2 regions of the Actinopolymorpha sp. NPDC004070 genome follow, and region 2 is predicted to be linked to the other one. Evidence: riboswitches for the same ligand, from Rfam matches in the RefSeq annotation. Region 2 holds a riboswitch; the other holds the start of a gene.
The links. A riboswitch is a leader RNA that binds a small molecule or an ion and turns the genes downstream of it on or off. The one in region 2 is predicted to bind thiamine pyrophosphate.
Positions count from the first base shown of each region.

Region 1 (4,468 bases), on a different contig from region 2:
GTCGGAGCTGGACGAGTACGCCGTCGAGGCCGCCCTCAAGCTCGCCGACGCCGGCGACGCCGAGGTGACAGTCCTCACCGTCGGTCCCGCCGACGCCGCCGACGCGCTGAAGAAGAGCCTGCAGATGGGCGCGGGCAAGGCCGTGCATGTGCTCGACGACGCCATCCACGGCTCGGACTCGGTGGGCACGTCGCTGGTGTTGGCCGAGGCGGTCCGCAAGCTGGGCGCCGAGCAGCCGGTCGACCTCGTGCTGTGCGGGATGGCGTCCACCGACGGCAGCATGTCGGTGATCCCGGCGATGCTGGCCGAGCGGCTGGACCTGCCGCAGGTCACCTTCGCCAGTGAGCTCGAGGTCGGTGACGGCACGGTACGGATCCGCCGCGACGGCGAGGCCGCCACCGAGACCGTCGAGGCCTCCCTGCCGGCCGTGGTCTCGGTCACCGACCAGGCCAACGAGCCCCGCTACCCGTCGTTCAAGGGCATCATGGCGGCGAAGAAGAAGCCGGTGCAGACCTGGAGCCTCGCCGACCTCGGCGTCGACGCCGGTGCCGTCGGCCTGGCCGCCGCATGGACCGCGGTCGACTCCTTCGAGGCCCGGCCGCCGCGGCAGAAGGGCACGGTCGTCACCGACGAGGGCGACGGCGGGCAGCGGCTCGTGGCGTACCTCGCCGAGCAGCGGTTCGTCTGATCTGCCGCGACCTGCCGCGAGACCTGCCGCAAGCTGCCGAAGACCTTCGACCACCGATCCGGGTACGGGCGACCGACCGCGGGCGACTGCAAGGAAGCGTGCCGAAATGAGCGAGATCCTGGTTCTCGTCGACCACGTCGACGGGGTCGTACGCAAGACCACCACCGAGCTGCTGACCATGGCGCGGCGCCTCGGCGAACCCTACGCGGTGTTCGTCGGCAGCGGCTACGAGCAGGCCAGGGACACCCTGGCGACGTACGGCGCCCAGAAGGTCTACCTGCTGGAGCAGCCGGAGCTGACCGACCACCTCGTGGCACCGAAGGCGGAGGCGCTGGCCCAGCTCGCCGAGCGCGCCACGCCGGCCGCGATCATGCTGGCCTCCGGCGCGGAGGGCAAGGAGATCGCCGGGCGGCTGGCGATCAAGCTCGCGTCCGGCGTCCTCACCGACGTCGTGGACGTGCAGCCCGGTGACGGCACGGTCGTCGCCACCCAGGCGGTGTTCGCCGGCAACTACACCGTCCGGTCCCGGGTCACCCACGGCACGCCGATCCTGACCGTCAAGCCCAACTCCGCCACGCCCGAACCCGCACCCGCCCAGCCGGTGGAGGAGAAGACCGACGTCACGGTGTCGGACCGGGCCCGGGCCGCGCGGGTGGTGGAGCGTTCGCCGCGCACCCAGACCGGGCGCCCGGAGCTGACCGAGGCGGCGATCGTCGTCTCCGGTGGCCGCGGCGTCGGCTCGGCGGACAACTTCGCCGTCGTCGAGGGGCTCGCCGACGCGCTCGGCGGCGCGGTCGGCGCGTCCCGCGCCGCCGTGGACGCCGGTTGGTACCCCCACGCGTACCAGGTGGGCCAGACGGGCAAGACCGTCTCCCCGCAGCTGTACCTCGCCGCCGGCATCTCCGGTGCGATCCAGCACCGGGCGGGCATGCAGACCTCGAAGACGATCGCGGTGGTCAACAAGGACCCGGAGGCGCCGATCTTCGAGATGGCCGACTTCGGCGTCGTCGGCGACCTGCACGCGGTGCTGCCGCAGGCGACCGAGGAGGTCAACCGCCGCAAGGGCTGACCGGCGAGAGCGACGCACCGGGCATTGCACCCGGCGAACGCCGGTCCACGCGGGCTGACCGCGTGGACCGGCGTTCGCACGTCGTGCGCCCAGCCGGTACGGTCGGACGCAGTGACGCGGGGTGTCCCGTACGCCGGGACTGAGATCACACCCGTCGAACCTGATCCAGATCATGCTGGCGAAGGGACTGTCGCGCGATGGTCACGACCACGTCTGTCACCGCGGACGCCGTAGCGGGGGTACGCGAGGACCTCCGCGACCAGGCGCCGCTGGTGCACTGCCTCACCAATCTCGTCGTCGCCAACTTCACCGCCAACGCCCTGCTCGCCGCGGGCGCGTCACCGGCGATGACCGACACCCCCGAGGACGCGCAGGTGCTCGCCGCCGGCGCCGGTGCGGTGCTGGTCAACCTCGGTACGGTCACCCACGCCTCGGCCGAGGGCATGCGGGCGTCGGTGACGTCGGCCGCCCGGGCCGGGCGGCCGTGGGTGCTCGACCCCGTGGCCGCCGGTCCGCTGCCGTGGCGTACCGCCCTGGCAGGTGACCTGCTCGCGCTCGCACCGCCCGCGGTCGTACGGGGGAACGCCTCGGAGGTGCTCGCCCTGACCGGCGGCGCCGGTGGCCGCGGCGTGGAGTCGACCGCCGATCCGGAGCAGGCGTGGCCGGCCGCCCGGTCGCTGGCCGGAACGTACGGCCTGACGGTGGCGGTGAGCGGCCCGGTCGACCTGCTCACCGACGGCGAACGCACCGTACGGATCGCCAACGGCCATCCGCTGATGACCCGGGTCACCGGTGTCGGCTGCGTGCTCGGCGCGCTCACCGCCGGCTGCCTCGCGGTGACCGGGGACGCCCTGCTGGCCGCCACCGCGGCGACGGTGCTGCTCACTCTCGCCGGAGAGGCGGCGGCCGCGCGGGCGCCGCGGCCCGGGTCGTTCGCCACCGCGTTGCTGGACGAGCTGGACGCCACCGGCGCCGACCGGATCCGCGCCGCCGCAAGGCTGGGTTGACACCGATGGGCGACCATCCGGGCGGGGCGCTCGACCTCTCGCTCTACCTCGTCACCGACGCCGCGCTGTGTGGCCCGCGCGGGGTGGCCGCGACGGTGCGGGACGCCGTTGCCGGCGGGGTGAGTGCCGTACAGCTGCGCGACCCGGGCGCCACGACCCGGGACCTGCTCCGTACCGGCGCGCAGGTGCGCGAGGTGCTCGCCGGGACCGGCGTACCCCTGTTCGTGAACGACCGTGCCGACGTCGCGTACGCGCTCAGTGCGGACGGCGTCCACCTCGGCCAGTCCGACCTGCCGCCGGAGCACGCGCGCGACCTGCTCGGGCCGGGTGCGTGGATCGGGCTGTCCGTGCACGCTCCTGGCCACCTCGACGGCGCGCTCACACTGCCGCCGGGGACCGTGGACTACCTCGGCGTGGGCCCGGTCTTCGCCCAGACGACGAAGGCGGACGCGGCGTCGCCGGGCGGCCTGGCCCTTCTCGCCGACCTCGTCGCCACTGCCGCCGCGGCGGGCCTGCCCTGCGTGGCGATCGGCGGCATCGGCCCGGACAACGCCGCCGCCGTGCGCGCCACCGGCGTGGCCGGGATCGCGGTGGTGAGCGCGGTGTGCGGCCGGCCCGACCCAGCGGCGGCCGCCCGAGCCCTGCGTACGGAGGTTCGATGACCGCTCACGTGCCCGTCGCCCTGACCATCGCCACCAGCGACCCTTCCGGTGGCGCGGGGATCCAGGCCGACCTGAAGACGTTCTCCGCCCTCGGCGCCTACGGCACCGCCGTCCTGGTGGCGCTGACAGCGCAGAACACCCGCGGCGTCACCGGCATCCACGTCGTCCCGCCGGCGTTCGTCGCCGAGCAGGTGGACACCCTCGTCGCCGACGTCCGCGTGGACGCGGTGAAGGTCGGCATGCTCGCCGACGCCACGGTCGTGCACACGGTCGCGGACGCGCTCCGCCGCCACCGGGATCGGCTCCCGTCGGTGGTGCTCGACCCGGTGATGGTCGCCTCCAGCGGGGACCGGCTGCTCACCGAGGACGCGGTCGCGGTCGTGCGGACCGACCTGCTCCCGCTGGCCGCCCTGGTGACCCCGAACCTCCCCGAGGCCGCCGCCCTCCTGGACACCTCGCCGGCCCGCACGCCCGCCGAGGTGGAACGCCAGGCCGCTGACCTACTGGCTCTCGGCGTACCCCGGGTCCTGCTGAAGGGCGGGCACGGCGAGGACCCGGAGGAGTCCGCCGACCTGTACGCCGACGCCGACGGCGTGCAGTGGCTGCGGGCGCCCCGGATCCGCACCCGGCACACCCACGGCACGGGTTGCACACTTTCCTCCGCGATTGCCGCACTGCGTCCCCAGCGGCCGGACTGGCGTACCGCCGTCGGCGATGCCAAGGACTACCTGACCGGCGCGCTGGCCGCGGCCGACTCCCTCGACGTCGGCGGGGGACACGGGCCGGTGCACCACTTCCACGCCTGGCGGGGATCGTGGTGACGGCGGCCACCGTGGAGAACGGATCGACGGGGTTCTGCGCGGACGCCTGGGCGGCCACCGCGAAGACCCGAGCGGCGATCGACGCGCTGCCGTTCGTGGTGACCCTCGGCGACGGCAGCCTGGACGGCGCGCGGTTCGCGTACTACCTCGCCCAGGACGCCTTCTACCTCGACGACTACGCCCGGGCGCTCGCGGCCGCCGCGGTGAAGGCGCCGAACAGC
Region 1 covers NZ_JBEXMJ010000025.1:6,939-11,406, forward strand. The annotation lists gene ABZV93_RS28630 (electron transfer flavoprotein subunit beta/FixA family protein) at 1-688, shown strand, start outside; gene ABZV93_RS28635 (electron transfer flavoprotein subunit alpha/FixB family protein) at 795-1,757, shown strand; TPP riboswitch at 1,865-1,962, shown strand; gene thiM (hydroxyethylthiazole kinase) at 1,955-2,764, shown strand; gene thiE (thiamine phosphate synthase) at 2,770-3,426, shown strand; gene thiD (bifunctional hydroxymethylpyrimidine kinase/phosphomethylpyrimidine kinase) at 3,423-4,247, shown strand; gene ABZV93_RS28655 (TenA family protein) at 4,244-4,468, shown strand, end outside.
Region 1: another riboswitch for thiamine pyrophosphate. It lies ahead of thiM (hydroxyethylthiazole kinase); the one in region 2 lies ahead of ABZV93_RS09390 (ECF transporter S component).

Region 2 (4,468 bases):
CGGCCGCCAGCGCGGTGCCCACCGACAGCCGCCGCTTCTCCCCGCCGGACAGGGTGAACGGGTTCGCGTCGGCGAGGTGGTCCAGGGCGAGCCGGTGCAGGAGTTCGTCCACCCGGCGTCCGGTGTCCTCGGGGGACAGGCCCGCCAGCCGGGGCCCGAGGGCGAGCTCGGCCCGCACGCTCGCGGTGAGGAACTGGTGCTCGGGATCCTGGAAGACCGTGCCCACCGCGCGTACCAGCTGGGCCGCCCGCCAGCGGTGCAGTGGCCGACGGCCGCCGGCGAGGCTGGGGGACCGGCCGGACGACAGCTCGGGGGCGACGGTCACCTCGCCCGACGACGGGGCGAGCAACCCGGCCGTCAGCATGGCGAGAGTCGACTTCCCTGAGCCGTTCGCGCCGGAGACCGCGACCACCTCACCGGCGGACAGCCGCAGGTCGGCACCGGTGAGGGCGGGCCGGTCCGCGGCCGGGTAGGTGTAGCTGACCGATGCAGCGGTGAGCAGCTCGGCCGAGGCAGCCGGAGCGGCCGGCGCGGGCGAGCCGGTCGAGGTGGTCGAGGTGGTCGGGGTGGTCGGGGCAGGCGGCCGCCGGGGTGCCGGCAGCTCGCCCGGGATCCACACACCGGCCGCGGCGAGCGACGCGTGGTCGGTGGCGAAGACCTTCTCCGGGCTGCCGTCGGCGAGGACGCCGCCGCCGGAGCGGAGCACCACCACCCGGTCCACCAGCGGCAGCCAGTCGCCGACCCGGTGGTCGACCACGACCAGCGTCGCTCCGGTGGCCGCGACCACCTGGTCGACGGCCTGGCGTACGAGCGCCGCCCCGTCGGGGTCGAGGTTGGCGGTCGGCTCGTCCAGCAGGATCAGGTCCGGGCGCAGCGCCACCACCCCGGCCAGAACGAGCCGTTGCTTCTCCCCGCCCGACAGCCGCCCGGTCGGATGGTCCCTGCCGTACGGGAAACCGGTCAGCGCGAGCGCGTCGTCGACCCGCGGCCAGATGCGCTCGGTGGGCACGGCGCGGTTCTCCAGCCCGAACGCCACGTCGTCGCCGGCCCGGGCCATCACCAGCTGCGTCTCGGGATCCTGGAACGCCAGGCCGATCCGGTCGCGTACCTGCGGCGGTGGCGACCCACCGACCAGCAGGGTGCCCTCGACGTCGGCGGACTGTTCGGTGTCCAGCAGACCGGCCAGGCCGGTGAGCAGGGTGCTCTTGCCCCCACCGGACGGGCCGGCGAGCAGCACCCGCTCGCCGGGCTCGACGTCGAGATCGAGATCGCGGACCGCCCACGTCTGCCGGCCGGCGTACCGGAAGGACCACCCACGGGCCCGGACCGCCAGTGCGGAGCCGGGCCCGGACGCGGCGGGCAGCGAGGCCGTCGCCGACGCGCTCACCGGGATGTCTGCTCCCGGCCGGACGCGAACGGTGCCAGGACGCCGGTGGCGGCGAGGGTGCGGACGAGGGCGAACGAGCCGGCCCCGGCGATGACGAGCGAGCTCACCACCACGAGCACGCCGTACACGAGCTGCCAGGTCGGCGCCCACTTGAGGTTGTAGAGCACGTTGTCCATGACGGCCGGGACCACCCCCGCGACCGCACCGGCGAGCAGCGCCACCGGCAGCCGCCAGCGGCGGTAACGGAACGCCGCGAAGACGAGTTCGGCGGCCAGGCCCTGGACCAGTCCGTACAGGATGATCGCCAACGGCGAGGGCGCGGCGAAGTAGACCGAGACGGCGGCGGCGACGAGTTCGGTGAACACCGCGGCGCCGGGCTTGCGGATCAGCAGGCCGCCGAGGACGCCGGGGAGCAGCCACATGCCGTACATCACGGCCTGACCGGGCGGGAAGCCGGTGAACACGGGGCCGAGCGCCGCCCACAGGGCGTTCCAGGCGCCGAACACCACGCCGAACGCCACCGCGACCACGGCGGCGACCACGATGTCGACGGTGCGCCACCGCCGGTCGACAGGTCGCTGACCGCGGGTCGCGGTCGAGGTCACATCCTGGGTCATGAACGTCCTCCCTGTACCGGGGAGGAGACGCGGCCTGAGTGCCACGGGTCCGACTCGCCGCGGGGCTCCGCACCGCCCGATCGGTCGATCGGCCGGGCACGGGCCCGGTGACGAACGGACAGACCGACTTCCTGCGCTGGCATTACCCAGATCAGGTTCGAGGGTCTGCGGGCGGCGCCATCTCTGGCGGCCCCGCACTCTCAGCGCTTCCGCGCTCCCCTGTCGTCTGCTGTTGTCTGTCGCTACTGCTGTCCTGCTGGCCTGTGTTTCTTGTGTCGCTGCCGCCCGAAGGTTACACCTGGCCGCCGGGACTCGCGGGCGCCCGGGCGGTGCCGGGGCGTCGTCCGCCCAGGGACGGCGACGGCTCGCCGCCCACGTGGGGCGGTCGGGCCGTCAGACGCCCAGCGGGGCGTGGGCCAGCGCCTGGACAGCCGCCGGCGGACCGCCGACCTCGGCCCGGGACGCACCCCTGCGCCCGAACATGTACAACGTGATCTCGCTCGGGCGCCCGGACAGCACGGCGGTCGGCTCGCCCTTGCGGACCCGGGCGGTGGCGCCGTCGGGGCGGGCCACCAGCACTCCGGCCGCGGACCGGCGGAACAGCATCCGCCCGGCGCTGCCGACCCGCCGCCACAGGAGGTTTTCGAAGTCGTTCGGCAGGTCGCGCGGGGTCCAGTCCGGCTGGGCACGCCGCACGTCCTCGTGGTGGACGAAGAACTCCACCGTGTTGGCCGCACGGTCCACCACCGGCAGCCGCGCCGGGGACCACGTGGGCGGACCCTGTCGGAAGCGGTCGACCACCCCGGTGTAGCCGAGCCGCCCGACGAGGCCGGCCATGTGTTCCTTCGTCTTGTCGGCGAGGGGCGGCAGCAGGATGCCCGCGGCACCGAGCGGGTCACTCTCCCGGATCACCAGGTGGGCGGCGAGGTCGGACGTCGTCCAGTCGGCGCACAGGGTGGGCGCGTCCGGCCCCAGCGTGTCCAGCAGGTCGGCGAGCGCTCGGCGTTCGGCGCGGGCGTGATCAGTCATGCCCCGATCGTAGGGCGCTCGCGCCCGACTCGAAGTCGGCTACCTGACGCGTGTCTCCTCCGCCCGCCGGCTCACGCCCGGATCTGGGCTGGATCCTGGGCCGGGACAGACGCTAGGCCAGCAGTTCCACCTGGGCGAGGGCCACCGGCTCGCCGCCGGCCGCGTTCTCGGGCGCCGGCGCGAGGTCGAGCCGGTAGTGGGTGTAGTCACCGGGCGTGGCTACCCGGAACGGCCGGGTGTGCACCGGCCACGCGAACTCCTCCCCGCTCCTGGTGTCCAGAACCTCCCAGCTGGTCCCGTCCCGGGAGCCGGCGAGCACCCACGCCGTGGGGGCCGCGCCGGCGTTCTCCACCGCGGAGGTGAGCGTGTAGAAGGCAACCCGGGCCGGTGCCGCCAGCTCGTACGACACCCACCGCTGGGTGCCGGTGAACGTCACCGAGCCGGCCGAGCTGTCGTCGAACAGGTACTCGGCGTCCACGCCCTCGCTCGCCCGGGCCGTGCCCGCGCTGGGCCGGGTGACGTCGACGAGAGGTGCGGGTGCCTCGCCGGGCTCGGTGAGCGACGGCGGTGCGGCGTCGGGTCCGCTCGCCCAGTCGGACGGCTCGGGCCCCATGGCGAACTCCAGCACGCCGCCCTTGGCGAGCAGGTCGTGCGGCAGCCAGGCCCGGTCGTAGGGCACACCGTCCACGGTGAGGCCCTGCACGTGGATGTTGCCCGCGTCGTTGTCCGGTGCGCTGATCACCAGGTCGGCGCCGGACTCCAGGTGCACGGTCGCCCGGGTGAACAACGGCGAGCCGATCGCGTAGCGGGGGCTGCCCATCTGCAGCGGGTAGAACCCGAGCGCGCTGAACACCTGCCACGCCGACATCTCACCGTTGTCCTCGTCGCCGCAGTAGCCCTGCCCGAGCTCGCTGCCGAGGTAGAGCCGGTTGAGCACCTCGCGCACCTTCTCCTGGGTGCGCGCCGGCCGTCCGGCGTAGGTGTACATGTAGGCGATGTGGTGGGCCGGCTGGTTGCTGTGGCCGTACATCCCCATGCGTACGTCGCGGGCCTCGGTCATCTCGTGGATGACGGTGCCGTAGGAACCCTTGAACCGTTCCTCACCGGTCTCCGGGGTGGCGAAGAACTCGTCCAATCTGCGCGCGAGCGCCTCCCGCCCGCCGTAGAGCCAGGCGAGGCCGGCGCCGTCGTGCGGAACGTGGAACGCCATGTTCCAGGCGTTGGTCTCGGTGTAGTCGAAGCCCCACACCCGCGGGTCGAACTCCTGCGGTGACAGCCGCCGCGAACCGTCGCCGTGCCGGCCCTGGAAGAAGCCGACCGCCGGGTCGAACAGGTGGACGTAGCCGAGCGCACGCCGGCGGAAGTACTCCTCCTCCTCGCGCAACCGGGAGTAGCGGGCGTCGTCGGGCCCCACGTCGCGGGCCAGCTGCCCGGC
Region 2 covers NZ_JBEXMJ010000004.1:117,003-121,470, reverse strand. The annotation lists gene ABZV93_RS09395 (ABC transporter ATP-binding protein) at 1-1,387, opposite strand, end outside; gene ABZV93_RS09390 (ECF transporter S component) at 1,384-2,004, opposite strand; TPP riboswitch at 2,116-2,235, opposite strand; gene ABZV93_RS09385 (TIGR03085 family metal-binding protein) at 2,398-3,033, opposite strand; gene ABZV93_RS09380 (GH92 family glycosyl hydrolase) at 3,146-4,468, opposite strand, start outside.